2 regions of the Thioclava sp. GXIMD2076 genome follow, and region 2 is predicted to be linked to the other one. Evidence: riboswitches for the same ligand, from Rfam matches in the RefSeq annotation. Region 2 holds a riboswitch; the other holds the start of a gene.
The links. Region 2 has a riboswitch for cobalamin ahead of WDB91_RS11075 (energy-coupling factor ABC transporter permease). Riboswitches for the same ligand answer to the same signal wherever they lie in the genome.
Positions count from the first base shown of each region.

Region 1 (15,260 bases), on a different replicon from region 2:
AGACCTCCTTCGCGATGGTGTCGGCGGCGCGGATTGCCAGCGCCACGGCGGTCAGCGTCGGGTTGACCACCGACGAGGAGGGCAGGTTACCGGTGCTGACCACGAAGAGGTTCTCGTGATCCCAGCTGCGGCAGTCCTTGTCCACGACCGAGTCCGTTGCCTTGTCGCCCATGATGACCGTGCCCATGATATGGTCATGGTTGGCCAGATCGCGTGACATGTTGAGCACCTCGCCATTCATCGCGCTGACAAACTGCTGATAGTCGTTGATACAGGGGTCGATCGCGCCACGGGCGTAGTCGTCCACCGCATAGGTGATGCGCAAATTGGGTTGGCCGAGCGCGTCCTTATGCGGCCCCGGTTGCACGCGGTTGGCCGGATCAGGCAGCGTCTCGAACATCGAATAGAGGCTCATATAGCGGGCGCTGTCATGTTTGATACGCGCGTCCAGCTCGGAGCCCAGAACGCCTTTTTTCAGCAGGCGTTTGGTCATCGCCTCGTTCGGGACGAAGTTGTTGACCGCGTGTTTCATGCCCGAATGCTGCGAACGTGTCGGGCCGTCGCGATAGCTGAAGATCGCGCCTTGCTGGATCGGGCCACGGCCCGGCCAGACCGGATCTTCCGAGAAGAAGTCAAAGCCCAGGCCAAGGTGTGGCATCAGGTTGCGCCCGACCATATCGCTGGAATTGCCGACCTCGGAGGTGATCATCAGCTTGGCGCTTTCATAGCCATGGGCGGCCAGCACGAAGACCTTCGCGGTCAGGCGGCCTTCGTCCCCTTTGGACGATTTCCATTTGACGGCGGCAATCTTGCCATCTGGACCTTTCTCGATCTGGGTCACGGTGGTGTTGGTCATCAGCTTGACGCCCGCCTCGACGGCGAGATCGGCGTGGAAGACGCCGGAATAATTCGCGCCGATCGGGCAGACAGGGGCGCAGTTGTTGTTGCCTACACAGCCCGGACGGCCACGGTAATTACCGCTCATCATGGCCGAGGGCTCGGCCACCACATCAAAGCCCAGAGGCTCGATCCGGCTTTTGAAGGTGTCCAGCATGTAGCTGTTTTTCTGCGCGGGCATCGGGAAATCTTTGGAGCGCGGAGGCCATGTCTCTCCCTTGCGCACGCCAGACTGGTCTTCCTTCATATTGCCTGCGACGCCAATCTCGTACTCGGCCTTCACATACCACGGCTCGAGATCGCTATATTCGATAGGCCAGTCGCGGCCCACACCATAGGTGGATTGCATCTTGAAGTCATCGGGGATGAAGCGCCATGTCGCGCCGCCCCAGTGCCAAGTCGAGCCGCCCACCAGTTTGAGGAAGTTGGCGATCATCGGGAAGTCGCCATCATTCTCGACATAGTCATGCGAGGCCGAGGTATGCGCCCAGGGCTCGTCCGGATAGGGGCCGTTATAATCGGTGCGGCGGGGAGAATTGCGGAAGGCCTCGATCAGGCGCCAGCGCGGAATGCGCACGCCCGCCTCGAGCATCAGAACGGATTTGCCTTGCTTGGCCAGCTCGTAGGCGGCATTCGCCCCTACCGTGCCGGAACCGATGACAATCACATCGGCATCATAGTCATTAGCCATTGGGTATAGTCCAGATTTCTAAAATAGTTACAGCGCGATCACTTGATGTCGTCAGCGGTGGGCGGCTCGGCCCAGTAATTCTGCTTGTGCTGCGAGTAGGTCGGGATCGGAGTGGTATTGCCGGTGGGCTTCCACATCAGCGCATCGCGATAGGTGACGAATTTCGCGTCATCCTTTTCCTGCGACGGATCGGGCGTGCCGGTATAGCCCAGATACCAGACGGCGGTGATCGTGGTCATGGTCTCGCGCAGATCCTGATCGGGACTGGTTGCAAGGAAGGCGTCGATATCCTCGATATCGGCGGATTTGATCGCATCCGACAGGGTAACGACCTTGGTGTCGAAGCTCGGATCCAGCTCGACCAGCTGGTCATAGGCGCGCTCGACCAGCTTGGGGTCGAAGCCCTTCTGCCGGGTCACGAAAGCGCTGATCGTGCCAAAACCCGCCGCCCCGTCCGCGGTGGCCGCCATTGCACGGCTCAGGCCCAGTCCGGTGCCCGATGCCGCCACAAATCCCGCGACCGCAGAGGTGATCAAGAAGTTGCGTCGGTCCATGCCGGAAAGCTCTTTCGATGCAGCCGGAGCCTCGGCTTTATCGGTGCGACATTTGGTCTTGTTCAAAACGTGACACTCCTCACTAATATTTCAGATAGGCCGCGTCGCGAAATGGCTGGACCGTGAAACAGTGCGGCTTCGGGCAAGCAAATTTCGAGTCGGGCGTTTGTATGCGTTTGTATGCAAACCATTGGCGTTGATCATGTGCGTGCTTATGAATGGTGTATTCCGGAAACAGCTATAATGGCGCATTATCTCCCGCTGGCGTGAAAATCCTTGAAAACGGTCGATTATGCTCGGTCTTGAATGGCGCTCAATGCGCCTTCGGGTAACCTGCCGAGGCACAGGTAACGCTACGTCGCGCTCTGGCTGCCAGAAATTCGTCGCGTGGCATCGCTTGACCCCGGCGGGGGAGGATGCAAAACCACCTCACCGGTATCCGCGAGGATATAATAGGGAATCCGCACCGCTCCGGCGGCAACCGGAACTGCCCCCGCAACTGTAGGCGAAGAGCGCCTTTGCAACACCACTGGGCCATCGGTCCGGGAAGGGCAAAGACGCGTTGAGGCGCCAGTCAGGAGACCTGCCGGCCTGAAGATGTTAACCGGACGGGGTGTGTCGGTAGGGCAGGCGGGGTCTCCGGCCCCTGTCCTTTATGGCGCTTTCCGCTCCTTTCGATAAGGACGGAACTGATGAAATGCATGATACTGGCCGTGGCCTCATTGCTGGGTGCGGTCTCGGCCTCCGCGCAGACGCATTATCCGCTGCAGATAGAAAATTGTGGTCGTAAGGTCCGCTTCGAGGCGGCCCCCGAGCGCGCGGTGACGATCGGTCAGTCGGCCACCGAGATCCTCTATTCTCTGGGGCTTGCGGATCGGGTGAAGGGCACCTCGGTCTGGTTCAACAAGGTGCTGCCGCGCTATGCCGAGGTCAATGCACAGATCCCGCGTCTGGCCGATAATGATCCGAGCTTCGAGAGCGTCGTGGCCCGTAAACCCGATCTGGTTGCCGTGCAATATGAATGGCATGTCGGTCCCAATGGTGTGGTGGGCACCCGTGAGCAGTTCGCAGATCTGGGGATCAATACCTATATCCTTCCCGCCGATTGTGACACCAAGGACAACAGCACCGGCGGCGATGGCACGCGGGTAGGCGCCTTTGATCCCGTGCAGGTCTATAAGGGCATCCGCCAGCTGGCCGAGATCTTCGATGTCGCCGACAGGGGCGAGACGCTGGTCGACGATCTGCAGGCGACCGAGGCGCGCGCCGTGGCACGGGCCAAGGCGCTGGATCTGCCGAAGGGCTTGAAAGCGGCCTTCTGGTTCTCCTCCGCCGATATCGCGCTCGATCCCTACATGGCGGGCCAGCTTGGTGCGCCGGGCTATATGATGCGCGCGCTCGGCCTTACCAACGTGGTGCAATCCGACGAGGAATGGCCCACGGTCGGCTGGGAGAGTATCGCCAAGGCCGACCCCGATGTGCTGGTGATCGCCAAGATGGACCGCCGCCGTTTCCCCGCCGATGATGTCGAGGAAAAGCTGAAATTCCTGCGCAGCGATCCGGTGACACGGCAGATGAAAGCGGTGCGCGAAGGGCATATCGTGGTGATGGACGCCCATGCCATGAGCGCGACCCTGCGCACGATCTACGGGCTCGACAGCCTGTCCGATGCACTGGCGGGTATGACTTTCCAATGAGCCGGAAGGCGCTTTTATGGGGTGCGGGGCTGATCGTTCTCGCGCTGACCCTGCTGGCCGGGGCGGCCATTGGCGAGACGCGGCTGCCGCTGGCTTCGGTTGCGAGGGTGCTCGCCAACCATCTTTGGCAGGCGGGCTATCCGGTGGACCGGATCGATGCGGGTATCATCTGGTCCTACCGGCTGCCCCGCGCGATTGTGGCGGCCAGCTGCGGGGCGGGGCTGGCGCTGACGGGGGTCGTGCTTCAGGCGCTGTTGCGTAATCCGCTGGCCGATCCCTATCTGATGGGGCTCTCGGCGGGCGCTTCCACCGGCGCGGTGCTGGTAAGTATCGCGGGGTTCGGGGCGGGGGCGCTCAGCATGTCGGCAGGCGCGCTGATCGGGGCGCTTGCGGCCTTTGCTGCCGTGGTTGCGCTGGCTCATGCCATCCCCGGCACGGCGCGCGGCACCAGCGGGGCGGCCGCGATCATCCTTGCCGGGATTGCAGGCAGCCAGATGTTCAATGCGCTCACCGCTTTCATCATCGCGCGCTCGGCAAATGCCGAACAGGCGCGCGGTATCATGTTCTGGCTGATGGGCAACCTCTCGGGTGTGCGCTGGGAGGATGTGCTCCCCGCCGTTGTGGTGACCTGCCTCGGCGCGCTCGTCTGCCTCTGGCACCGACATGCGCTCGATGCCTTCACCTTCGGGGCCGAGAGTGCGGCATCGTTGGGGATCAATGTGCCCAAAACGCGCGGGATCCTGATCACCGCGACCGCAGTGATGATAGGGGTTTTGGTGTCGAAAGTGGGTGCCATCGGTTTTGTCGGGTTGGTGGTGCCCCATGCGATGCGCTTTCTGGTGGGCACCCGCCACCAGCGCCTTGTGCCGGCCTCGGCGCTGGCGGGGGCGGTGTTTCTGGTTCTCGCCGATATTGTCTCGCGCATCATCGTGCCGGGGCAGGTTCTGCCCATCGGGGTGGTGACCGCGTTGATCGGGGCGCCCGCTTTCGCGCTGATCCTGATGCGGGGGGCGCGCTGATGGTGCTGCGCGTGGAAAACCTGCAGGCTAAGGCGCATCGGGTCGAGATCCTGCACGGGATCTCGCTGACGGTCGGGGAGGGTGAATATCTGGGGCTGATCGGGCCGAACGGCTCGGGAAAGTCTACGTTGATGCGGATGATGGCGGGTTTGGGAAAGCCTTCTGGGGGCAGGGTGCTTTGGCAGGACAGGCCGCTGGTGGAACTGGGCGCGCAGGTGCGGGCCCGCCAGATCGCGCTGGTCGAACAACAGGCCGAGACCACCGACCGGCTGCGGGTGCGTGAGGCGGTCGAGCTGGGGCGTATCCCCTTCCTGTCACCCTTGCGGGGCTGGAGCATGCGCGATAGCGAGGCGGTGACCCGCGCTCTCTCGGCGGTCGATATGGCAGGGCGCGAGGACCGGTTGTGGCACACGCTTTCGGGAGGCGAGCGCCAGCGGGTCCACATCGCCCGCGCATTGGCCCAGTCGCCTGCGCTTTTGCTGCTTGACGAGCCCACCAACCATCTTGATATCCGCCACCAGCTGGCACTTCTGGCCCTTGTGCGGAGCCTGCCCGTCAGCCGGGTGATCGCGCTCCATGATCTCAACCATGCGTTCTCCTGTGATCGGGTGGCGCTCTTGGAGGGCGGGCGGCTCAAGGCGATAGGTCCCCCTGCCGAGGTGCTCTCGCCCGACAATTTGCGCGAGAGTTTCGGGGTCGAGGCGCGGCAGGTGCGCGATCCGGACGGACATCTGGCGCTGCATTTCACAGCGAGCCTGCCGCGGGCCGGTTGATCGCGCGGCAGGCCGATCCCATCTTGCGGGATGGGCCTGCCGGACATATCCCTGCACCCGCCGGAAAAGGAGCATCCCATGGCCATACCCGATACCCAGATCCCCGTCTTCGTGCTGACCGGTTTTCTGGGGGCTGGCAAGACGACGCTTCTCAACCGGCTTCTGGAAGATCCCGCCTATGCCGATACCGCGCTGGTGATCAACGAGTTCGGTCTGGTGGCGGTCGATCATGATCTGGTGCGCAAGGGCCGCGAGGCGCGGGCCAGCGTCACCACGACGGGCTGTATCTGCTGCACGCGGGGCAGCGATCTGCGCGCCTCGCTTGACGAGCTGCTTGTGCTGCGGCGCAACGGGACGCTGCCGCCTTTCTCGCGGGTTATCGTGGAGACAACAGGGCTGGCCGATCTGGCCCCCATCGTGAACAGCCTTATTCCCGGCGGGCTGGCGGCGGTCGCTCTGGCCGATCATGCGGTGGCGCGGGCGTTCCGGCTGTCGGGTGTGATCACGGTGGTGGATGTCGAGGGGATCGGGGCGGTGCTCGAGGCCCATCCCGAAAGCCTTCGCCAGATTGCCTTCGCCGATCATGTGGTCCTAAGCAAGACAGACCTCCACCCTGCGGGAGATCTGGGTGAGGCGCTGCGCGGCCTCAATCCGGGGGTGATCGTGCATGACGCGGCTGCCGATGGATTCTCGCCCGCCAGTCTGATCGGAGCTGGAAGCTACAGCGCCTTCGGCAAGGGCGAGCAGGTCGGCAAATGGCTGGCTGCTGAGGCGCAGCAGCCGCCCCTGACGGGCGGTCATTTCCATGATCTCAACCGGCATGGAGGGGTGCAGGCAGTGCCCTTGACCTCGGATACACCGGTTGATGAAACCGCGCTGCGCCAGTTCCTGACGCGGCTGACAGCCACGCCCTCGAACGGGCTTTTGCGGATCAAGGGGCTGATGGCGCTGCGCGATGACCCGTCGCGCCCGCTGGTGGTGCATGCGGTAGGCCACAGGCTCTATCCCGGTCTTCGGCTCGAGGGCTGGCCCGACGGGCAGGCCGGCAACCGGCTTGTGATCATCGGCACTGCGCTCGATGAAATGGCTCTGCGCCAGCAATTCGACCGTCTGGGCGGTCTGCCCTTTGCGGATTTTCCCATCGTGCAGGGCATCCGTTGAGCATATCGTGGTCCGGCGGCACCCCTCGGTTCACCCCTCGGTTCACGCTGCCCGTTCACGCCAGCGTGCGTTGACAGCCGCGTTCTGCGGGCGCAGAAGCCATAGCTGAGTTGTTTGGTCGGGAATAAACGCCCACCATCCAGAGCTAGGCGAAAGAGGCAGGTCATGCTGGCAACTTTGGTGATCGCGCTCCGTGAAGGGCTTGAGGCGACGCTGATCGTAGGGATCATCGCGGCCTTCCTGCGTCGCAACGGGGCGGGGCTCGGCCCGATGTGGGCCGGTGTCGGGCTGGCGGTTCTTCTGTCGCTGGGTGTGGGGCTTGGCCTCAACCATCTCGAACAGAGCCTGCCGCAGGCCCGTCAGGAAGCGCTCGAGACACTGATCGGCGTGGTGGCCATCGTCTTTGTTACCGGCATGATCTGGTGGATGGACCGCCACGGGCGTGATCTTAGATCGAGCCTCGAAAAGGATGCGGCGGCCGCGCTCTCGGGGCGTGGGGCCACGGCACTGGCCGCAATGGCCTTTCTGGCGGTGCTGAAGGAAGGCTTCGAGACGGCGGTGTTCTTTCTGGCAACCTTCTCGGCGGCGCAATCGGCCCTTTGGGCAGGGATCGGCGCGCTGATCGGACTGGCGCTGGCGATCGGCATCGGCTGGGGTATTTATCAGGGCGGGGTGCGGCTGAACCTGTCGCGCTTTTTCCGCATTACCGGCGGTTTCCTCGTTCTGGTCGCGGCGGGGCTTTGTGTGAGCGCGCTGCGCACAGGCCATGAGGCGGGTTGGATCAATGGCGGTCAGCAGATGGTCATGGATCTGGGCTGGCTCGTGGCGCCCGGCACGGTTCAGGCCGCGCTGATTACCGGTGTGCTGGGCATCCCCTCCGATCCGCGGCTGATCGAGGTTCTGGGATGGGTGAGCTATCTCGCGATTGTCGGGGCGCTTGTCTACTGGCCCACAGCCTATCGCCCGAGCCCGCGCAATGCGGGGCGGCTGAAACTGGGCGCGGCGCTGATGCTGGCCGTTGCGGCACTGGGTCTGTTTCTTGTGCCGCAGCCGCGGGCGAGGCTGCGCCCGCAGGCGCCGGTCGCGGCGCTGCGTGGCGATGGGGCGGGGCAGGTGCAGCTGCGCGGGGACGCGCTGGCCCTCGATTTTGGGGGCGTCCCCCTGAACCTGCCGCATTCTTCGGCGCAGAGTTCGGACCATAACGGGCTCGCGCTGAGCGAGGCCGATTACGGTGCGACGGTGGCTTTGAATGACGCTCCACAGACGGTGAGTTTTGCCGAACTGGTGGCGCTGAATGGCGGGCGGCGTCCGATCGGGTTGAACCCCACCCGCTATCCCGGCCCTTACACCGCGCAATGGCAGGCCGATCTGGACGCCCATGCCCGTCTGGCGCAGGGCGCGGTTGTGCAGGTGCGAGGCGGGGCACAGGTTCTGGTGACCCTGTCGGGCGGCGGTCTGCAGACCCCGCGCAGCCTGCGCGTGCGCAAGCTGCCCCAAGCCGTTGCGGCGCAAACCGGCCCTCTCGCATGGGCCACCTCCGATACGTTTTCAGCCAAAGCCATGGCCGCCTATCGCGCCTATGGCTCAGCCTTGCAGGAATGGCAGTTCTGGGCCCGCCAGCTGTCTGTTGTCCTTCTTCTGGCGGCCCTTGCGATTGCCCTGCGCGCGGCGCGGCAATTGCGCTCTCTCGCACCCGAACGGGTCTCTCCCTCACATGGCGCAGGGGTAGAACCTGCGCCCAAAGGATCTCACTGATGTCTGTCTCCCGCTCCTATCCGATCATCCTCCCGCTTCTGGCAGCGCTTGCCACAAGCACCTCCGCCTCGGCCCAGACCGCCGAAAGCAACGCCTCTGGCGCCGCTCAGGTCGCGATCACGATGACCTCCGATAATGGCGGCAGCTGCAAGCTGAGCGCGACCGAAGCCGCCGCAGGCCCCGTGACCTTTACTGTCACCAACCAGACCGCCACCGCCCTGACCGAGGTCGAACTCCTCTCGGGTAATCGCATCATCGGCGAGAAGGAAAACCTTGCGCCCGGTCTGCCATCGGTCACCTTTACTGTCACGCTGGGCGGCGGCAGCTACGACATCTACTGCCCCGGTGCCGATCCGCAAAAGACCGCCTTCACCGTCACCGGCGCTGCCGCCAAACGTGCCGAGGGCAGCGTCTCGGAGTTGCTCGACAAGGGCACCGCCGATTACAGCGCCTATGTGAACAAGACCGTCGATGCGATGGTCGTGGCCGTGACCAAGCTCGATGCCGATATTACCGCGGGAGATCTGGAGGCTGCCAAGACCGATTACGCCCATGCCCGCCCCTTCTACGAGCGGATCGAAGCCGATGTGGACGGTTTCGTGATGGACGGGTTCGATGCGACCGACAATCACGGCAATCTCGATTATCTTATCGATATGCGGGCCTCGAACGAGGATCCGGCGGTAGGCTGGTCGGGCTATCATGCGATCGAGCGCGATCTCTTCGAGCGGGGCGCGATCACCGACGACACCAAGACCACGGCGCATGAGCTGCTGAAGAACGTGAAGCTGCTTGACCAGCTGGCCCCAAGCCTCGAATTCTGGCCCGAGGATCTGGCCAATGGCGCGGCGGATCTGCTCGAAGAAGTCCAGAGCACCAAGATCAGCGGCGAGGAAGAGGCCTATAGCCATATCGATCTGGCCGATTTCGCGGGCAATGTCGAAGGCGCCGAGCAGGCCTTTGCCTATCTGGAGCCGGGGATGGCGCAGATCGATCCCGATCTGACCAAACGCGTGAGCGACGAGTTCGACAAGGTGCGCGCGCTGCTCGATGGCTACCGCGACAATACGGTGCCCGGTGGCTATGTGCTCTATACCGATGCGCTGAAAGCCTCCGACAAGGTGACGCTCAGCCGGGCCATCCAGTCGCTGCAGGAACCGCTGTCGCGCGTGGCCGAAAAGGTCGCGACTGCTGGCTGATGCGCTGGCCGGAGCCCCACCGGGCTCCGGCATCCCTCTTTCCTCGCCCGTCTTGCCATGGAGAGCCCCATGACCCCCGATCCCAAACGCCGCAGCCTGCTTTTTGGCGCTGCCCTCTCGCCTCTGGCGACCCCGATGTTGATGGGCGCGGCGACGGCCGACACAGAGGCTGGGCCGTCCAACGCCATCGACCTGAGCCACGCCTATCCGTTCTACGGGCCGGGCCCGCAGGCGGGGATCGCCACTGCGCCGCAGCGCCATGTGGTTTATATGACCTTTGACCTGACGTCGGAAAATCCGCGCGATCTGCAGGTGCTGTTGGCGCGCTGGTCCGCCTCGATCGCGCAGATGATGAAGGGCGAGCCGATCAGCAAGGTCGATCCGGACCGTCCCGATGCGGGCGCACTCGATACGGGCGAGGCGCTCGATCTGGGGCCCGCCTCGCTGACGGTGACGGTCGGGTTGGGGCCGGATCTGTTCGAGAAGACCGGTCTTCAGGCGCATCGGCCCGCCGGCTTGCGCCCGCTCAAACATCTGCCCGGAGATGCGCTGACCCCCGAGATCTCGGGGGGCGATCTCTCGCTGCAGGCCTGCGCCGATGATCCGCAGGTGGCCTATCACGCGATCCGCGTGCTGGCGCGGCTGGCTAAATCCACGGGCACCGCCTCCACCCGCTATGCGGTGATGGGCTTCGGGCGGGCCTCGGCAGGCAAGGGGCAGGCGACGCCGCGCAACCTTCTGGGCTTCCGCGATGGCACCCGCAACATCACGAGCGATGCCGATCGCGAGGCCTTTGTCTGGACCGACGAGCCGGGCTGGGGCAAGGGCGGCAGCTATCAGGTCATGCGCAAGATCAGCATGTTCATCGAAAGCTGGGATACCGATCAGATCGATGACCAGAATGCGGTCTTCGGGCGGTTCAAGGTCTCGGGCGCACCGCTGACCGGCACGCAGGAATTCGATACGCCCGATTTCACGGCGCAGGGCCCGCATGGTCCGGTCATTCCTGCCAATTCCCATATCAGCCTTGCTGCCCACGAGCATAATGACGGGCTGAAAATCCTGCGCCGCAGCTACAACTATACCGACGGGATCAACGCGCTCGGGATGCTGGATGCGGGACTGTTGTTCCTGTCCTACCAGAATACGCCCGAGGCTTTCGAGCGGCTGCAGACGCGGCTCGGGGCGGCGGACCGGCTGAACGACTATATCTCGCATGTGGCCTCGGGGGTCTTCTACATCCCGCCCGCGCCCGCAGAGGGCAGCTATATCGGGGCGCAGATGTTCGGATGAGGTCGGGCTGAGCGCGGTCCGGTGAGGCGTCAGCCGAAGATCTCGACACCGACCGCGCAGCCATAGACGCCGATCAGCAGCACGGATTCGATCCCGATCCGCGCCGGTCCCTCGCGCTGGCGCAGGATCAGCCCGCCCAGCAGGATCGCGGTCATCAGAAGGCCGGTTGCCAGCCAGTAGAGGTCGGTTTGGCTCATGGCCTGATAGATCGCTCCCTCGCGATAGGCGGCATCGGAGAAAACCAGAAACAGCGTGTCGAAAGTGTTGCCGCCGATGATCCCACCCACCGCCAGCTGCAAGGCGCCGCGCCGCACGGCCACGATCGTCGTGACCAGCTCGGGCAGGGAGGTGACGACTGCGGTCATCAGCGCACCCACAAGGCTCGAAGACAGCTGGTAGCGGGTGATGAACTCCCCCGCGATCTGGGCGATGATCCAGCCTGCGCCACCCATGAGAGCGACCAGCGCCGCAAAGGCAAGGGCCGGTCCGGTCACCGAGGCCTGCGGGTCGTGATCCTCGTCGGGCGCATCCTCGCGGGTGTCGGCGGTCTTGACGGGCTGCCACATCGGGTTCTCGCCCACGGCGGACGACAGTCGGACGCCCCAGAGATAAGCCAGAAACATCATAACCGAGACCGGCGAGACGCCGAAATAGGCGATGTCGGGGCCGGAGGCCGCCGCAACGGGCAGGCTGAGCAGAACCAGCAGCATCACCGCCTGAAAAAGGTTTGTGGGTTCGGCTGCGGCATGTTCGAGATTGACCCTGCGATAGGCCAGATCGGCAATAGCCAGAAACAGCGTCTGCGCGGCAATCCCGCCCACCGCATTCGAGACGGCAAAGCTTGCATCGCCCCCGTAGGCCGCCGAGACGGACACCACCACGCCCGAGAGCGAGGTCGCGCCGCCCAGAAGCACCCCGCCCGCCAGCGCCTCGCCCAGACGGGTCCGGTCGGCAATGAGATCAGCCAGCGCGGTTGCCCTGATCGAGACCAGAACAACCACCGCACCTGCAATGGCGAATATGGTCAGCAGCAGAGGCAGCGTAAGACTGGCGAACATGGGAAACCTCTCCGGATCGGGCTTTGCCACCCAACCATGCGCATCGCCATTCGTTCCCTCGTAGTCCGCAGCCAGCGCCGTTGAATGCCACGCTCGGTGCCTGCCGCGGATTGCACCCACGGAACATCCGCCGCCGTATCCGCATTGTCCCACCAGCTATCCTGATTGTGAACGCGAGGAACCCGATGTCACGCCACTCCCATGACCCCGATGATTTTGCCTGGTCCGTGCCCGTAATGCGCGCCGGTTATGCAGGCCGCGGGCTTGTCTATCTGGCGGTAGGGGCGACCTCGCTCTGGTCGATCCTGCACGGGGGCGAGGCCGAGGGCACCAAAGAGACGATGCAGCATCTCTCGGGGATGCTGGGCAATGCGGTTCTGGTGCTGATCGCGCTCGGCATGCTGGCCTATGCGATCTGGAGGGTGACGGATGCGGTCTGGGATCTGGAGGATTACGGCACCAAGCTGAAAGGGCTGGCGGCGCGAGTAGGGCTTGCCGTGAGCGGACTGATCCATCTGGGTATCGGCGGGGTGGCCGTTCTGGCCCTGCTTGCGCGCTCGGGGAGTGGTTCGGGCCAGATGGTCTCCACAGTGATGGGTATGCCGATGGGGCGGCTGGCCGTGGGGCTTGTGGGGGTCGCGGTCATCGGCGCCGCAGTCTATTACCTGATGAAGGGCATCAGGGCGAGCTATCGCGGGCGGCTCAGGGCGAATGCGGTGACCACCCATGCCAATCTGCTTCTAAAACTCGGGCTGGTGGCGCAGGGTGTGGTGCTGATGATTGCCGGTGGGCTGATCGTCTATGCCGCTTATGCCTATGCGCCGGAGGCGGCGGGTGGAATGGACCGTGCCTTCGAATGGTTGCGCGCGCATCCCTTCGGCCAGTGGCTCTGCGGTGCGATCAGTGCCGGTCTGCTGGCCTTCGCGCTGTTCTGCTTTGTGAATGCGCTCTACCGCATCGTGCCGCGTGCCAGCGAAAAGGACGTGGAAACCCTCGCAAGGAAGCTGAAATCGATGGCTTGACCAAGGCCGGGGGCGGGCGGTTGGTGCCGTATCCGATGCGTTCTTACCGCTCCGGTGGATCTTGCTGTGGGATGCCGCCTCGGATCTGAAGGCTGGTTGGTCCGGTCACAGATCAGCAGGCCGCCGGACCGAAGCCCGCCGCCTCCCGGCAGGAAACGCCTCAGAACAGAAAATCGGTGGCTGTCCAGCTCTGGTCATCTATGGTCAGCGCCTCGAACCCTGCGACCTTGACCAGAAGCGCCTCCGATGTCTCGCCGGTTGTGGTGATCAGGAGATGGTCGAGCGCGGCGCTGGTGCCCTTGGTTTGCCATGTGACCGAGAGATCCCCGAGGCCGCTCAGCCCCCATTCGCGCAGATCGAGGATATCCTTGCCGATCTCGAAATCCTTGATGTAATCGGTCGCACCGTCGCCTGCGGCCATGGAGAACATGTCGCTCTCCTCACCGCCGAAGAGAATATCCCGGCCCGCACCGTCATGGAGAATATCGCGCCCCGCACCGCCATAGACCTGATCGCGCCCGGCGCCGGCAAAGATCTCGTCATTGCCTGCAGTGCCGTAAAGCGCAGAGGCGTTCCTGTCATCGCCTGCGGTGCCAGTAATGACCGTATCGATGGTGATCGTGTCGGTGGCGCCGAAATCGATCAGGCCGCTTTCTGAAAAGATGAAGCTGCCTGCATCGAGCGGGCTGACGATGTCATATCCCGAACCGGATAGGCGCAGGATCACGGACTCCGCCGTGATCCCTTCGCCCGCGGTCAGCATATACTGCCCCTTGAGCCAGTCGCCTGCAGAATTGAACCTTTGTGTGATGGAGACCTCCTCCACCGACCGAACGCCCCAGGCCGAGAGATCAATCAGGTCGAGACCGACACAGAAATCCTGGATCTTGTCTGTCGCATGATCGCCCGCCGCCATGCAGAAGATATCCGCGCCATCGCCGCCCCATAGGATATCGCGTCCGAGCCCGTCCTCGAGAATATCGTCCCCCGCCCCACCCGACAGGACATCGTTGCCTCCAAGCCCCAACAGATGGTCATCCCCGTCGGTGCCCGTCAGCGTGGCCTCGGCCCTGTCATCGCCCGCGGTGCCCTCGATCAGGGTCCGGCCATCAGGTTCGGTCGGTACAGCGGCTGCTTCGAGCGCTGTGCGGGCGTTCAGCATCAGGAGCTGGCTGTCATTGCCCAGCTGCACCAGCACGTCGTTGAGGCCACCCCGCCCATCGGCATCCTCGAAACTTGCCAGAGCCAGAATCCCGGAGGCGGAATAGAGCTGGTCTGCGATGCGCAGGCTGTCCCCCGATGCGAAATCGAAATCGGCAATCACCACATCGCCGGTGCCGGGGGCATCAATGACAAATAGATCTGCCCCCGCGCCGCCCGAAAGATAGTCATTGCCCTGGCCCGCAACCAGCAGGTCATCGCCGTCATTGCCCAGAAGATGGTCATCTCCCGCGCCGCCATCGAGCGTATCATTACCGTCCTGGCCGAAGAGATAGTCATTGCCATTGAGCCCTGTCAGGCTGTCATTGCCGGTGCCGCCATAAAGGAAATCCCAGGCATCGTCATAGCCGCCGATCGTGTCATTGCCGCCATAGCCGAAGCCCGTGGCCACATCCATGCTGCTGACATAGCTGCCGTCATATCCGTCATCGAGAATGCCGTCGCCATCTGTATCGGTGGTATAGCCCTCGTTGCGGATGGAATGGGTGTCGATGCGCAGTGACTGGAGCAGTTCGTCGCCCGCATGGTCTTCGGGCGCCTCATCCATCGAATAGAGATGCTGGCCGATGGCGAAACTGTCGGGATGGCGGAATTGGGCCGAGCCGTCATTGCGGATGATCGCGAAATTCGATGCGCCTGTCTGGATCCCCGGAAACCAGCCGATGCCGATCCCGTTTTCCGAGAAATACTCCAGCGCCTGCGCGAAATCATACTGATAATTGGTCGGATCGGACCAGTCGAACGCGTCCGCACCGGGGATATTCAACTCGGTGATGATCAGATCATCGGAGCCTATCGCGGCGAAGGTCTCGGCAAAGCTGGTCTCGTATTGCGCAATGCTCGTGCCGCTGCCGGTGCCATGCCAGTTGCCATAGTAATGCCCCGACCAGACGAGATCCTCGCCCACCGCCGCCCGGATC
Region 1 is NZ_CP149934.1:59,266-74,525, forward strand. Features, by position in the region: gene WDB91_RS17360 (GMC family oxidoreductase) at 1-1,588, opposite strand, end outside; gene WDB91_RS17365 (sugar dehydrogenase complex small subunit) at 1,627-2,208, opposite strand; cobalamin riboswitch at 2,559-2,748, shown strand; gene WDB91_RS17370 (ABC transporter substrate-binding protein) at 2,835-3,839, shown strand; gene WDB91_RS17375 (iron chelate uptake ABC transporter family permease subunit) at 3,836-4,858, shown strand; gene WDB91_RS17380 (ABC transporter ATP-binding protein) at 4,858-5,631, shown strand; gene WDB91_RS17385 (GTP-binding protein) at 5,710-6,792, shown strand; gene efeU (iron uptake transporter permease EfeU) at 6,958-8,547, shown strand; gene efeO (iron uptake system protein EfeO) at 8,547-9,746, shown strand; gene WDB91_RS17400 (Dyp-type peroxidase) at 9,816-11,039, shown strand; gene WDB91_RS17405 (sodium:calcium antiporter) at 11,069-12,097, opposite strand; gene WDB91_RS17410 (DUF1206 domain-containing protein) at 12,283-13,119, shown strand; gene WDB91_RS17415 (calcium-binding protein) at 13,280-15,260, opposite strand, start outside.
Region 1: it holds a riboswitch for cobalamin, as region 2 does, so the genes downstream of both, WDB91_RS17370 (ABC transporter substrate-binding protein) here and WDB91_RS11075 (energy-coupling factor ABC transporter permease) in region 2, are expected to answer to the same signal.

Region 2 (15,260 bases):
AATCCGCGCTCGGCCTCGCGCCCGCACCAGTTCGGGCAGGCTTTGGCGATCTTGCGCGAGGAACTGCCGGCCTCCGTGCCGGTTTCATTCGCACGCAATGTCTCGCGTCCCGACGAACGGATCGTGACGGTGCCATTGGGGCAGGCGCAAGCCGAGATGGCGGATATGCGCACCGTGGTCATCGTGGGCACCGCCGAGACCCGTCAGGTCGGGCGGTTCTACTATACCCCGCGCTCGCTGGCACAGGAGCGTTAGAGCCCGTGTCCGAGCCAGCCCATCACATCCTCTGCCGCGTGGAAGACCTGCCGTGCCCCCGTTTCGGGGCGCTCGATCATGAGGACGGGCAGGCCGAGGCGCCGCGCGGCATCGATCTTGGCGCGCGCGCCCGTGCCTCCGGCATTCTTGGCCACCACCAGATCGATCCGGTGCTCCTGCAGCAGCGCCAGATCCTCATCCTCGAGAAACGGTCCCCGCGCCAGCACCACGCGGCAATCGGGCAGAGGCAGCGGCAGGGTTGGGGGATCGACCAGCCGGAGCAGGTAATGGTGCTGCGGGACGGCGCCGAAAAGCCCGATATGCTGGCGACCGATGGCAAGAAACACGCGTCTTGCCTCGATGGGCAGGGCACTGGCGGCGGCCTCCATATCGGGCACAGAGGTCCAGCGGTCACCGGTTTGCGCAACCCATGGCAGCCGCTCGAACCCGCACAGCGCCACGCCTTGCGCGCGACAGGCCGCAATCGCGTTGCGGCTCATCTGCGCGGCAAAGGGATGGGTCGCATCGATCACATGGGTGATTGCCTCGCGCGCCAGATAGGCCCGCAGCCCGTCAACCCCGCCAAAGCCCCCGACCCGCAGGGGAAGCGGCTGGGCCACTGGCGATTGCGTGCGCCCCGCATAGGAATAGACTGCCCAGAGCCCTGCGCGCGCCAGAATGCGGGCCATTTCGGCGGCTTCGGATGTGCCTCCGAGCAAAAGGATACGCGGCATGGATAGGCCCTGGCTCCATATTATCGGTCTTGGCGAAGATGGACCGGCGGGGCTGTCGGATGCAAGCCGCGAAATCCTCTCTCAGGCTTCGGTCATCTTTGGCGGGCCGCGCCATCTGGATCTGGTGGGCGCGGGCGCGCGAGGGCGGGCATGGCCTGTGCCCTTCGATCTGGCCCCGGTTCTGGCGCTGCGCGGGCAACGGGTTGTGGTGCTGGCATCGGGCGATCCGTTCTGGCATGGGGCGGGCGGGTCGCTGGCGGCCGCGCTGGCCCCTGAGGAGTGGATCTGTCATCCAGCGGTGTCCTCGGTCGCATGGGCGGCCGCACGGCTGGGGTGGCGGCTCGAGGAGGTCGAGACGCTGGGCCTGCATGCCGCACCTCTTTCGCGCCTGCGTCCCTCTCTCGCACAGGGCAGCCGCCTGATCGTGACGTTGCGGGGCGGGGCACAGGTGGCCGAACTCGGGGCGTATCTCGACACTCTGGGCTTTGGTGCCTCGATACTCCATGTCTTCGAGGCCATCGGCGGTCCGCGCGAGATCCGCCGCGATCTGCCAGCGGATGCGGTCACCGGAGAGTTCGGGCAACCTGTTCTGGTGGCGATTTCGGCGCAGGGCGGGCCCGGTCTGCCGCGTGGCTTCGGGCTCGACGATAGCCTCTTCACCCATCATGGCCAGATCACCAAACGCCCCGTCAGGGCATTGACGCTATCGGCGCTTTCGCCTCGTCAGGGCGAATATCTGTGGGATCTCGGCGCGGGTTCTGGCTCGATATCTGTCGAATGGGCGCTGGCGGGCGGGCGGGCCGCAGCTCTCGAGCCGCGCGCCGACAGGCTCGGCCAGATTACCGAGAACGCGATGAAATTCGGGATCGATCACCGGATCGATGTGCTTCAGGGCCACTGGCCCGAAACGCTGCCTGAAGTGCGTCCCGATGCGGTGTTCATCGGCGGCGGGCTTACGCGCGAGGGGTTTGCCGCGCTCTGGGAGCGGCTCCCGCAAGGCACACGGGTCACCGGTAACGCGGTGACGCTGGAAAGCGAGGCGCTTTACCTCGGATTGCAGGCCGAGCGTGGCGGAACGCTCCTGCGGATCGAGCTGGCCGAGAATGCTCCCTTGGGGCGCATGCGGGGCTGGGACCGCGCCCGCCCGATCCTGCAATGGAGTGTGACGCGATGAGCCGCGTGCTGGGTATCGGGCTGCGCAGGGAGGCGACGGCGGAGGCACTGGCGCAGGCAATTGCCGATGCGGGGCCGGTCGATCTGCTGGCCGTGCTGGGGGATAAGGGCGCGCATCCGGCACTCACCGCACAGGGAATCCCGCTGCGCCTCCTGCCGCGTGCGGCCTTGCGCGGAGTGCAGACCCCCACGGTGTCCTCCCGCATCATGAACGCATTCGGCACGGGCTCGGTGGCCGAGGCACTGGCGCTCGGGGCTGCCGGCGTGGGCGCGCAGATCCTGTCGCCCCGCAGGGTCTCGCCCTGCGGCACCATCACAACGGCGCTGGCCGGTTCACCGGACGCCGGAGCAAAGGAAGAGGATCACCCATGACCGTCCATTTCATCGGCGCAGGCCCCGGTGCGGCCGATCTGATCACCCTGCGCGGGCGCGATCTGATCGCGCGGGCGCCTGTCTGTCTCTATGCCGGATCGCTGGTGCCCGAGGCGCTTCTGGCGCATTGCCCCGATGGCGCGAGGATCATCAACACCGCGCCTCTGTCGCTCGACGAGATCATGACGGAGATCCGCGCCGCCCATCAGGCAGGGCAGGATGTGGCGCGGCTCCATTCGGGGGATCTGTCGATCTATTCGGCGATGGGCGAACAGCTGCGCCGCCTGCGGGCCGAGGGCATCCCCTACGAGATCTGCCCCGGTGTCCCCAGTTTTGCGGCAGCCTCCGCCGCGCTCGGCACCGAGCTGACCCTGCCCGGCGTCGCGCAATCGCTGGTGCTCACGCGGACCTCGGGGCGGGCCTCCCCCATGCCCGACACCGAGACGCTCGAGAATTTCGCGGCAACCGGCGCGACGCTCGCGATCCATCTCTCGGTGCATGTGCTCGAGGAAGTCGTCGCGCGGCTCTTGCCGCTTTATGGCGCGGACTGTCCGCTGGCCGTCGTCTGGCGTGCGAGCTGGCCCGACCAGAAGATTGTGCGCGCCACGCTCGGCACAGTGCTTGTGGCATCGGAGGGCATGCGGGGGCGCACCGCGCTTATTCTGGTGGGACGGGCGCTGGCGCAGGAGGGGTTTGACGAGAGCCGTCTCTATGCCGGCGATTACGACCGCCGCTACCGACCCGTAGGGACCGATCCGCGTTTTCCGGAGGGAACTGAATGAACGGGCTCATCATCTCGGCCACTGGGTCAGGCACCGGCAAGACCACGCTCACTCTGGGCCTGCTGCGCGCCTATCACCGCGCGGGTGTCGGGGTCCGTTCCTTCAAGGCGGGGCCGGATTATATCGATCCGGGCTTCCATCTGGTGGCTTCCGGCCTGCCTTCGGCCAATCTCGACAGCTGGGCGATGCCCGAGGGGGTGATGGCGCGGATCATATCAGGCGCCGAAGGGGCGGATCTGGTGATTGCCGAAGGGGCGATGGGGCTCTTTGACGGGGTCGCGCAAACCGGGGCCACCGCGCGTGGCAGTGCCGCGGATCTATCGGTGCTGACAGGCTGGCCGGTGGTGCTGGTGATCGATGCGGGCGGGCAGGCGCAATCGGTGGGCGCGGTCGCCTTGGGGTTCGCGCGGCTGCGTCCCGAGGTCAAGATCGCAGGGGCCGTGGTCAATCGCGTGGCCAGCCCGCGCCACGAGATGATGGTCCGCGAGGGGCTTGCCGAGGCTGGCATTGCCTGCCTCGGATGCCTGCCGCGCCTGAAGGATCTCGAGATGCCCTCGCGCCATCTGGGGCTCGTGCAGGCCTCCGAGCGGCCCGAGCTTGACGCGCAGATTGAGGCGATGGCCGATCTGGTGGCAGGGCATCTCGACCTTGCGGCGCTACGCGCGCAAGCCGCGCCCACACGCGCGCTTGCGGGTGCTGCGGCTCCGCTCACGCCCCCCGGCCAGCGCATTGCCATCGCCCGCGATCAGGCCTTTTCCTTCCTCTATCCTCATCTTTTGGACGGCTGGCGGCAGGCCGGTGCGGAGATCGGGTTCTTCTCGCCGCTCGAGGACCAGTCACCCGACCCGACGGCCGATTGTGTCTGGCTCCCGGGCGGCTATCCCGAACTCCATGCGGGGCGGCTTGCCGGAAAGGCGAGCTTCCTAAAGGGGCTTCGCGACTTCGCGCAGACCCGTCCCGTGCATGGCGAATGCGGCGGCTATATGGTGCTGGGGCAGGGGCTGGTCGACAAGGACGGAACACGCCACGCGATGGCGGGGCTTCTGGGGCTCGAGACCTCCTATGCCAAACGTAAGATGCATCTGGGCTATCGTCACGCGCGGCTTCTGGCGCCCATTCCGGGGCAGGCCGAAGGCACGGCGCTGCGCGGGCACGAGTTCCATTTCTCGACCATCCTGTCGCAGCCCGACGCGCCTCTGGCCCGCGTGACCGATGCGGCCGGTCTTTCGGTGGTGGAAACCGGATCGCGCAGGGGCTATGTCACGGGCACCTTCTTCCATCTGATTGCGGAGGATATATGAGCGGGTTCGTCAGTTTCGTCTCTTCCGGTCCGGGGGATCCCGAACTTCTGACCCTGCGCGGGGCCGAGCGTATCCGGCAGGCCGATGCGATCCTCTTCGACGATCTCTCTGCCGGTCCGATCCTCGATCTGGCGCGGCCCGAATGCGATCTGATCGGCGTGGGCAAACGGGCCGGACGTCCGTCGCCAAAACAGGACCATGTCAGCCAGCTTCTGGTCGATCATGCCCGCGCGGGCGGCAGGGTCGTGCGGCTGAAATCGGGCGATGGCGGCATTTTCGGGCGGCTCGAGGAAGAGCTGAGCGCCTGTCGTGCGGCGGGGATCGGGTTCGAGATCATCCCGGGGGTGACGGCGGCCTCGGCGGCAGCGGCGGCGGCACAGATCCCGCTCACGCGACGGCTGACCGCGCGCAGACTGCAATTCGTGACCGGCCATGACGTCACGGGTGCGCTGCCCGAGGAGTTGAACATGGCGGCACTGGCCGATGCGCAGGCGGTCACGGCGGTCTATATGGCGCGGCGCACCTTTGTGGCGCTGGCACAGCGGCTGGAGGCTGCGGGGCTGAGCCTCGAAACGCCGGCCATGATGGCGGAATCGATTTCCCATCCCGACGAGGTGATCTGGCGTGGGACCATGCGCGAGCTGGCGGCCCAGATCACCGGACAGGCCGCGAATGGCGCGATTCCAGTCAAGCCCGCGCTGATCTTCTATGGCGCGCTGGCCTGAACGGGCCAATTCTTGTCCGGCTGTGCCAATTTCTGCGCTCCCGCTTCGCGCGGCTTGACCTGACGACCCCGTTCGCCAAGAGTGATCCCACGGTTTCCGGTGGCCGAGAGGTGCTGCCGGATGAAAAGGGAATCCGGTGCGGTGTAGCCATCAGGCGCCAAATCCGGAACTGCCCCCGCAACTGTAAGCGGTGAGCCTGCTCCGGAATGCCACTCCGCAAGGGGGAAGGCGGCATGCAGGTGACGAGTCGCGAGTCAGGAGACCTGCCGTGGATATGGGCCGCTGGCCCGTCGTCAGTCACCATAAATGCCGTCGGGGTCGACGGCAGGGAGAACGTATATGCATATCGAACCGGGCATCGTGCATGGTGCCAAACTTCTTCTAAGCTACGCCACCGCCGCAGGTGCCGCCACTTATGTCGCCCATGAGGGGGTCAGGACGCTCAAAACCGCAGAGCTGCCGATGATGGCGGCCCGTGCCGCAGCCGCAACCGCTGCGGTTTTCGTCTCGTTCCAGATCCTGCCGCATCATCCGGCGGGCGTGTCTGAGGTCCATCTGATCCTCGGTTCCACGCTGTTTCTGATGCTGGGCTTCGTGCCGGCGGCCATTGGCCTGGCGCTGGGGCTTCTGACGCAGGGGCTGTTCTTCGAGCCGCAGGATCTGCCGCAATATGCGATGAATGTCACCACGCTTCTGGTGCCGCTCTTTGCGCTTCAGGCGCTGGCCCAACGCCTGATCGCCCCCGATACCGCCTATGCCGATATCACCTATAAACAGGCGCTTGCGCTTTCGACGGCCTATCAGGGCGGGGTAATCGCATGGGTCGCGTTCTGGGTGCTTTACGGTGAGGGTGTGTCGGTTGCAACGCTGGCCAATGTCGGCACCTTCGGCATCGCCTATATGTCGGTCGTGCTGGTCGAGCCGCTCATCGATCTGGCCGTGCTGGCCGGTGCCAAGGCGCTGGGGCGCAACCGCTTCGTCCTCGCACGCGTCTATTCCGCCTGAGTGCTGGCACAGCCCTGGCGCACCTGCTAAGGATCCGACCGCAGCCTGTCACGGGCTGCGGTTTTCTTTTGCGGTTCTTTTTCTGCGAAACGTCTGGGGGCGGTAATGTGGGCAATCTCTCTGATCGGGATCGGGGCCGGTAACCCTGACCATCTGACGCTTCAGGCCATCGAAGAGATGAAAGCCTGCGAGGTGATCCTGATCCCGCTCAAGGGTGCAGCAAAGGATGATCTGGCACAGGCACGACGCGCGATTTGCGCGCGTGTATTGCCCGATAGCGGGCCTGCGCTGCGCGAGTTCACCCTTCCGGTGCGCGATGCGTCCGAACCCGATTACCAGCGCCGCGTGGCGGATTGGCATGACGCCATCGCGAGGATCTGGGAAGAGGAGTTGCGCGCCGCTCTCCCGCAAGGCGGGCGCGCGGGCTTTCTCGTCTGGGGGGATCCATCGCTCTATGACAGCACGCTCCGGCTGGCCGAACGGGTGGCCGCGCGGATGCCGCTCGAGCTTCGCGTCATTCCCGGAATTACGGCCATTCAGGCGATGACGGCGGGCCATGCCATCCCGCTCAATACGGTCGGCGGGCCGGTGACCATCACTACGGGGCGCAATCTGCGCCATAACGGCTGGCCCGAGGGCGCCGAGAGTGTCGTGGTCATGCTCGACGAGGGTGGGGCCTTCACCGCGATCGATCCGGAGGGGGTGGAGATCTGGTGGTCCGCCTATGCCGGTATGGCGGAAGAGCTGCGGTTGTCGGGCCCGCTTGCCGAGGTCTCGGAGCGAATCCTGACCACGCGGGCCGAGGCCCGCAGCCGCCATGGCTGGATCATGGATATCTATCTGTTGAGAAAATCCCGATAAGACATCGGGGCGCGCGCGGCCAGGGAGTGGTGCGCGAACAGCAAGAAAAGGTCACTCGTTACGCCTTCTACAACGTCGAAGGTTGCGTCGGTTATACGGGCTTGGTGCTGGCGCACAACTCACGTTTGCGCGCGGTAGATATGCACAACGGGCAATAGACATGCGATCGAATTTCTGATAAGGATATCAGATACATCTAAGAAATAGATTGATGACGAGCAGCTTTCTGGCATGAAGATTTCATTATGCCGTATCTGGGCTTGGCGCAGCGATCCGCAGCCACTGTGATTGATGCATTCCGGGACCTGTCCACCGGCCCTTCCGGCCGCGACACCAGCCCTAAATTTTCATAGCTTTTTAATTAAGCCGTCAGGTTTTGTGGCGTATTTAGCTCTCCGTTAATTCTTTGGGGCGATCTCTTGCTAGATGATGCAACCCAGAAGAGTAATTTCTCACATGATGGTCAGCGAGATCACGATTGCCAATGCCAAGGCCGTCGCCAGCCAGCTCGACAAGGCACTTGTCGCTGGTGCGTCCATCCGCCTGGAGACCGCCCGATGGACGGCCTGCGACATGGCCGGAATGTCGGTGCTGATCGCGGCCTTCCGCACGGCGCAGCTCCGCAAGGCGCGGCTTCAGGTCACGCTGGAGGATACCTCTCCTGTGCCCGCGATACTTGCGCAGTCCGCGCTCACCGATGACCAGCTCAAACGCGATCCGGATGGTGTCTGGGTCGATATCATTCCCTGTTAGTTTCCCGTCCCGCGGCACCGCACCTGATCCGTGACGGCGCATCTGTCGCAGGGCCCCAATCCAAGGCCGCACTTCATGACCAAAACGATTGTCACCATCGATGATTCTCCCTCCGTCCGCCAGATGGTCAGTGCAACGCTGACCCGCGCGGGCTATCGGGTGATCGAGGCCGCTGATGGTGAGGATGCACTGGCCAAGCTGCAGGGCGAGCGACCCAATGCGATCCTGACCGACCAGAACATGCCCAAGATGGACGGTCTGACCTTCATCCGCACCTATCGTGCGCGCCCCGAGGCGCTTGGCGTGCCGATCGTCTTCATCTCGACCGAAACGCGCGACGATCTGAAACAGCAGGCGAAGGCGGCAGGGGCGATGGGCTGGATGGTAAAACCCTTCGACCAGCAGCAGCTTCTGAATGTGGTCAAGAAGGTCGCGGGCTGATGTCGATGGATGACGACGCTGCCCAGATCTTTCTTGCCGAGGCGCTGGAGTTGCAGGCCTCGATCGAGGCAAACCTGCTGGATCTGAAATCGCGTCCTGCGGATCGGGAGCTGATCGATTCCCTTTTTCGGGAATTGCATACGCTCAAAGGGTCGAGCGCGATGTTCGGGCATTCAGCGCTGTCGGCCTTCGTGCATGAATTCGAGACTGCTTTCGAGACCCTGCGCCAGCCCGGAGCCTGCGCGACCGATGCGCTGATCAAGGTGGCCCTTGCGGCCTGTGACCAGTTTCTGGCCTTGCTCGATGCGCCGGAGGCTGCGGCACCGGCGAGCCCCGCGCTCTTGCAGGCGCTGGCGGATGCCCTCTCCCAGAAGGCCCCGCAGGCTGCGCCGGCGCCCTCCCGAGGCGCCGATTGGCAGGTGACGCTTGCCGCGGGCCCCGAGGCGCTGGGGCTGGGGATCTCGATCCCCGCGCTCCTGCAGGAACTGCGCGAGCTGGATCCGGAGGTCACACTGCGCGCAGATCTCTCCGAGGTTCCCCCGCTCGAGGCGCTGAACCCGCTGGTGCCACCGATCCGCTGGTCGATCAGGCTGCCATCGGGGGTGACGCGCGACCAGATCGATGGGGTTTTCGTGTTTTCCGCGGATGATCTCGTTCTCGACATCCGGCAGGAAGATGGTTCTCCCGACCTGACCGTGGCGACGGGCTCCCCCCAGCCGGAGGCCGGCGAGACGGGTGGGGGCGATGCCCTGCCAACGGGGCGGGAAGCGGCGCTGTCGACCATGCGGGTCGCGACCGAGAGACTGGATGAGCTGATGGACCGTGTGGGCGAGCTGGTCATTGCCGAGGCCCGCCTGCATGACCTGAGCCAGGAGATGCGCCTGCCATCGCTGATGTCGGTGGCCGAGGATATCCGACGGCTGACATCGGGTATGCGCGACACCACCATGTCGATCCGCATGGTGCCGATCGGCACGCTGTTCGGGCGGTTCCGTCGCCTCATCCATGATCTCTCCGACCGCCTTGGCAAGCCCATCGACTTCGTGACGCTCGGGGGCGAGACCGAATTGGACAAGACGGTGATCGAGACGCTGGCCGATCCGCTGGTCCACCTGCTGCGCAACTCCATCGACCATGGTCTCGAGGATAGCGCCACGCGCGCGGCGCAGGGGAAATCCGGCAATGGCCGGATCGAGCTGTCGGCCACCCATGCCGGTGCCGAGGTGCTGGTGCGTATCCGCGATGACGGGCGGGGCCTCGATCTGGCGCGTATCCGTGCCCGTGCCCTCGAGCGCGGCCTGATCACCGAGGACCAGATCGTCACGCAGCAGGACCTGCGGATGATGATCTTCGCGCCGGGTTTCTCGACCGCGGAGACCGTCACCGATCTTTCGGGGCGTGGCGTGGGTATGGATGTGGTGCGCTCTGTCATCGAAGGTCTGCGGGGGCAGATCGAGGTGTCCTCCGAGCCCGGTTATGGGACGGAGATCACCCTGCGTCTGCCGCTGACACTCGCTATTATCGACGGCCTGCTGATCGAGGTCGGACAGGAGCGCTATACGATCCCTGTTGCGGCGGTCGAGGAATGTGTCGAGCTGCCGTCCGAATTGGCGCAGAGCGATACCAGCTCGAATTTCCTCAATGTCCGTGGGGGCATGGTGCCCTTTATCCGGCTCGCTGATCTCTTCGATGTTCCGGGCCCGCGCTCCGATTTCCAGAAAGTGGTGATCGTGACGGCGCTCGGTGGGCGCGTGGGCGTCGTGGTGGACCGGCTGGTGACCAATAACCAGACGGTGATCAAGCAGCTCTCGCGGCTGCATGCGGGGCTCAAGAGCTTTTCGGGTGCGACCATCCTTGGCGATGGCACCGTTGCCCTGATCCTTGATGTCGCAAATCTCGTCGCGGCGGGCCGGTCAATGGAAGAGGCGCTCCGTATGCGCGAGAGGGTCGCATGATGAAGGTCGTCACACTCATCCTTGGCACCGAAACATTGGCGATCCCGACCTCGGCGTTGCGCGAGATCCTCGAGCCGGTCCCCGTTACGCGGGTGCCGCAGGCGGGGCGCTTTGCCACCGGTCTGATCAATGTGCGCGGCGGGGTCGTGCCCTTGGCCGATTTGCGGATCGCGCTGAATATGAAAACGCGCGAGCCGGACGAAAACACCCGCATGTTGGTGCTCGATATACCGCTTGCGGGCGAGGTGACGACGGTGGCCGTGCTTGCCGACCGTGTGCTGGATGTCACCGATATCGACGATGGCGCCATCGATCCGATCCCCGAGGTCGGTATGCGATGGCCGCCCGATTTTGTGAAGGGCATCGCCCTTATGGACGAAAAATTCGTCATCATACCCGATCTCGAACGGATCTTTGCCATTGCCGTGCCGGGGAGTGCGGCTCATTCCCAAAACGAACAGGAACCGGCCAAATGCGTTTGACCATTAAAGTGAAGCTTGCGCTTGCCTTCGCTGCCATCATCGTGATGGTGGGCGTGGCCCAGATGATCGCGATCCGTGATCTCGGGAATCTGAACCAGAGCCTCAATACCGTCGTCGACGAGGATGCCCTGCGCGTCCGTCTGACCGAGGAGCTGATTTCCGAACAGCTCAAGGTGCAGCGCGATGTGCGTGACTATCTGTTGACCAGCGATCAGTCAGGCAAGGAGCGGATCATGGAGCGGATGACGCAAGGCCGTGCAATAGCGCTCAGCTATCGGGAACGGCTCGAGGCGATCGCGACCGATGAAGGCAAGACCCAACTGGCCGAATACGAGCGCGTCGCGCAGGAGATCAAAGCGACGAATGACCGCGCGATCGCTCTGAGCGATAGCGGCAATCTGGCAGCTGCCACACGCATCCTCACCGTCGATGCGGAGAGGCTCTGGTCCGAGATGCAGTCCTCCCTCGCCGTCATCCTGCAGGAAAACATGAGCCGGATGAGCGAGGCGTCGGCCCGCACCGACGAGATCTATGCCGATGCGCGCATATTGCTGTTCACGATGCTCTCTGTCGCGGTAATCGTCGGACTTATCTCTGCCATCTGGCTTGTCACCTCGATCTCCCGCGGGCTGCAACGCGCAATCGATCTGGCGCGAGAAGTGTCCAAGGGCAATCTTACCGAGACGGCCTATCTGCGTGGCAATGACGAAGTGACCGATCTGATGCGGGCGCTTAATTCGATGGTCGAACAGCTACGCGAGACCGTGTCCGAAGTGACCGGTGCGGTGCGTAACGTCGCCGCGGGTGCCGACCAGATGGCTTCGACCTCCGAAGAGATGAGCCAGGGCGCAACCGAACAGGCCAGCTCGACCGAACAGGCATCGGCGTCGATGGAGCAGATGGCGGCCAATATCCAGCAAAATGCAGATAATGCGAGCGAGACCGAAGCGATGGCCAAGAAATCGGCCCTTGATGCGCGCGAGAGCGGTGAAGCGGTCGCGCGGGCTGTCGAAGCGATGCAGACCATTGCCGAGCGGATTCTGGTGGTGCAGGAGATCGCCCGCCAGACCGATCTGCTGGCGCTCAATGCTGCCGTCGAGGCGGCCCGTGCAGGCGAACATGGACGCGGCTTTGCCGTGGTGGCCTCCGAGGTCCGCAAACTGGCCGAACGCAGCCAGACCGCTGCGGGCGAGATCTCGAGCCTGTCTGGCAACACGGTAAAGGCTGCGCAGGAGGCGGGCCAGATGCTCGCGGGTCTCGTGCCCGATATCGAAAAGACCTCCGAACTGGTCGCGATGATCTCGCGCTCGACGCAGGAACAGGCCACGGGCGCGTCGCAGGTCAATCTCGCGATCCAGCAGCTCGACAAGGTCACGCAGGAAAACACCTCGGCCTCCGAGGAACTGTCGGCCACCGCAGAGGAGCTGACCAGTCAGGCAGAGCAGCTGCAATCCGCCATCGAGTTCTTCCGCGTCGCGGCCTCTTCGGGCAACCAGGTCAAACCCAAGATGCGCAAAGCTCCGACCAAGGCGAAACGGCAGAATGTCGGGTTCGATTTCGATCTGGGGTCTGCCGAGGATGCGCTTGATGCGGAATTTACACAACATTCCCGCAAGGACCGCGTCGCATGAGCGGTGAGGGAGCCGGGCTGGGGCAGGTCGTGATACTAGGTGTGGCGGAGGATCTCTTCGCCATTCCTGTGAGCCGCGTTCAGGAAATCCTCGACCGCCGTCAGATTGCACGGTTGCCCGATGCACCGCCGCATGTATTGGGTGTGATCGATGTGCGTGGTGCAGGGGTCTCGGTGATCGATCTGCGCTCCATTCTCGGACTCGCGCCAAAAGCCGAGGATGACAGCACGCGCATCCTCGTCCTCTGGATCGAGGAGGGCGGACGCAAGGCACGGATCGCCATGCGGGCGGATCGGGTGATCGAGGTCCGCGAGCTGGATAATGACCGGCTCGATCCTGTGCCGGAGGCAGAGCTTCTTCACTGGGACCATCGCACGATAGCGGGCCTCGGTCGGCGCGCAGGCGAGTTTGTGTCGGTGCTCGATATCGACCGTTTGCAACAGGTCTTTGGCGGATCGGTTCCACAGGCGCCCCGTATCAGTGCGGCCTGACAGACAGCATTTGCTTCCCCCCCAACCAGTTTATCCCTCATGAATCTCAATTCCGTGCAAAGCGCCAAACACCTCTATCATCAGTTCACCAGCTTCGTGCAGGACGAGATCGGCGTGCAGTTGGGCGAGAGCAAACGCACCATGGTCGAAAGTCGCCTGCGTCACAGGATGGCCCAGTTGGGGCATGCTACTCTGGACAGCTATCTGCATTATCTTTTCGAGGAAAATGCCCTGGCCGAGGAACGCGCTGCGATTTTCGATGCGGTGACGACCAACAAGACGGATTTCTTCCGCGAACCCGCGCATTTCAACCATCTGATGAATGTGGCACTTCCCGAGGCCGTGGAGCGCAAACGGTTGGAGGGACAGAGTGTGAAGCTCTGGTCGGCCGCCGCTTCGAGCGGTGCCGAAGCCTGGACCATCGCCTTTTGTGCCGCGACCTGGGCTGCGACCCATCGGGAGTTCCGCTGGTCGATCGTGGGGACCGATATCAATCGGGAGGTGCTTGATCTCGCGCGCATGGCGATCTATCGCGATGCTCTACTGGAGCCTGTGCCGCAGAATATGCGCGAGGCGTTCCTGATGCGCGGGACGGGGCGGCTGGAGGGGCAGTCACGCGTTATTCCCTCATTGCGCCGACATGTGCGCTTCCACCAGATGAACCTGCTCGATGACAGCCTGCCGCTCGATCGCGATGTCGATGTGGCCTTTTTGCGCAATGTGTTGATCTACTTCTCGCCTGCGGATCAGACACGGGTGATACGCTCTGTAACGCGCCATATTTCTCTGGGCGGTTATCTATATCTTGGGCATTCGGAATCCATGATGATGCGCGACCCGCAGCTCGAACAGACCGCCCCCGCAATCTTCCGGAAAATTGGATAATTCACGATGCAATCCGATCCGATCAAAGTCATGATTGTCGATGACAGCCCCTCCGTGCGGCGGATGTTTGCATCGCTGATCGCCGATGAGGCCGATATGGAGCTGTTCGCGCAGGCCGAGGATCCGTTTGTCGCGGTCGAGCAGATGCGCAGTGTTCTTCCGGATGTGATCCTGCTCGATCTGCATATGCCACGGATGGACGGTTTGACGTTCCTGCGCAAGATCATGTCGCAGCGCCCGATCCCTGTGGTGGTCATCTCATCGCTCGCGCAGGAAGGATCGGAGACGATGATGAAAGCGCTGGAATATGGAGCGGTCGAGGTGCTCGAGAAGCCTCGCCCGCGCACACCGGATGAACGACAGGAGATGGTGATCCGCATCTCCGATGTGATCCGTGCTGCCGCGCAATCGCGCCGTGCAAAGCGCCGTCCCGCGACGCCGATCAAGCCCGTGGGCGAACGGCATACCGCAGATATCATCCTGCCCAAACTCTCCCATCCGCCGCGGGTGGCAGGGCCGCCGCTGATCGCCATCGGGGCCAGCACGGGCGGGACAGAGGCCTTGAAAGCGGTGCTGGAGACATTGCCGCCCACATTGCCGCCGATTGCCATTGTCCAGCATATGCCGCGCGCCTTTACCGCGGCCTTCGCCGAACGGCTGGACCGCTATAGCGCGCTCGAGGTGTTCGAGGCCTCAGAAGGTCGCACGCTCGGTCGGGGGCAGGCGGTGCTTGCGCAGGGCGACCGGCATCTGCTGCTGGGTCGCCACGGGACCGGCTACAGGGTGCAGCTGAATAACGGGCCTGCGGTGGCGCGCCACCGGCCGTCGGTGGACGTTCTGTTCCGCTCGGTCTCGCAGGTGGTAGGTGGATCGGCGCTGGGGATTATCCTGACGGGGATGGGGGACGATGGTGCCGCCGGAATGGCCGAGATGCGGGCGGGCGGCGCGCGGACCTTGGCGCAGGACGAGGCGAGCTGTGTGGTTTATGGTATGCCCCGTGCCGCGATGGAGACGGGGGCGGCAGAAAAGGCGGTTCCTCTGTCGCAGGTGGCCGAACAGATCATCAGATGGGCCGCGGCGCAGGAAAGGGCAGGTGTGTGATGTCTATTGCCCGCGCCGCCACGCTGCCTGGTTCCGATGTCTCATGGCCGGTGGTCCAGCAGATCCAGCGACAGATCGAATCGCATTTCCTCGATATGGGGTCGCTCCTGCTGCGCACGGGCCATGCGCTTGACGAGCAACGGGTGCCGATCGACGAGCTGACGCGGTTGAAGGATGACATGATCGAGGCGACCTGCCGCAGGCTTGCTCAGGCCAAGACCGGCAGCCATGATCTGGAACAGGCCATGGTGACCTCGATGGAGGCGGTAAAGACGCTTGATACGCAGGTGGAAATCCTTGCGCGCGAGCTTAA
Region 2 is NZ_CP149932.1:2,240,805-2,256,064, reverse strand. Features, by position in the region: gene cobJ (precorrin-3B C(17)-methyltransferase) at 1-255, shown strand, start outside; gene WDB91_RS11105 (cobalt-precorrin-6A reductase) at 252-989, opposite strand; gene cbiE (precorrin-6y C5,15-methyltransferase (decarboxylating) subunit CbiE) at 988-2,163, shown strand; gene WDB91_RS11095 (cobalamin biosynthesis protein) at 2,160-2,534, shown strand; gene cobM (precorrin-4 C(11)-methyltransferase) at 2,531-3,316, shown strand; gene WDB91_RS11085 (cobyrinate a,c-diamide synthase) at 3,313-4,617, shown strand; gene cobA (uroporphyrinogen-III C-methyltransferase) at 4,614-5,342, shown strand; cobalamin riboswitch at 5,416-5,628, shown strand; gene WDB91_RS11075 (energy-coupling factor ABC transporter permease) at 5,682-6,347, shown strand; gene cobF (precorrin-6A synthase (deacetylating)) at 6,453-7,208, shown strand; gene WDB91_RS11065 (STAS domain-containing protein) at 7,665-7,961, shown strand; gene WDB91_RS11060 (response regulator) at 8,037-8,402, shown strand; gene WDB91_RS11055 (chemotaxis protein CheA) at 8,402-10,357, shown strand; gene WDB91_RS11050 (chemotaxis protein CheW) at 10,354-10,839, shown strand; gene WDB91_RS11045 (methyl-accepting chemotaxis protein) at 10,830-12,470, shown strand; gene WDB91_RS11040 (chemotaxis protein CheW) at 12,467-12,961, shown strand; gene WDB91_RS11035 (CheR family methyltransferase) at 13,001-13,846, shown strand; gene WDB91_RS11030 (chemotaxis response regulator protein-glutamate methylesterase) at 13,853-14,947, shown strand; gene WDB91_RS11025 (hypothetical protein) at 14,947-15,260, shown strand, end outside.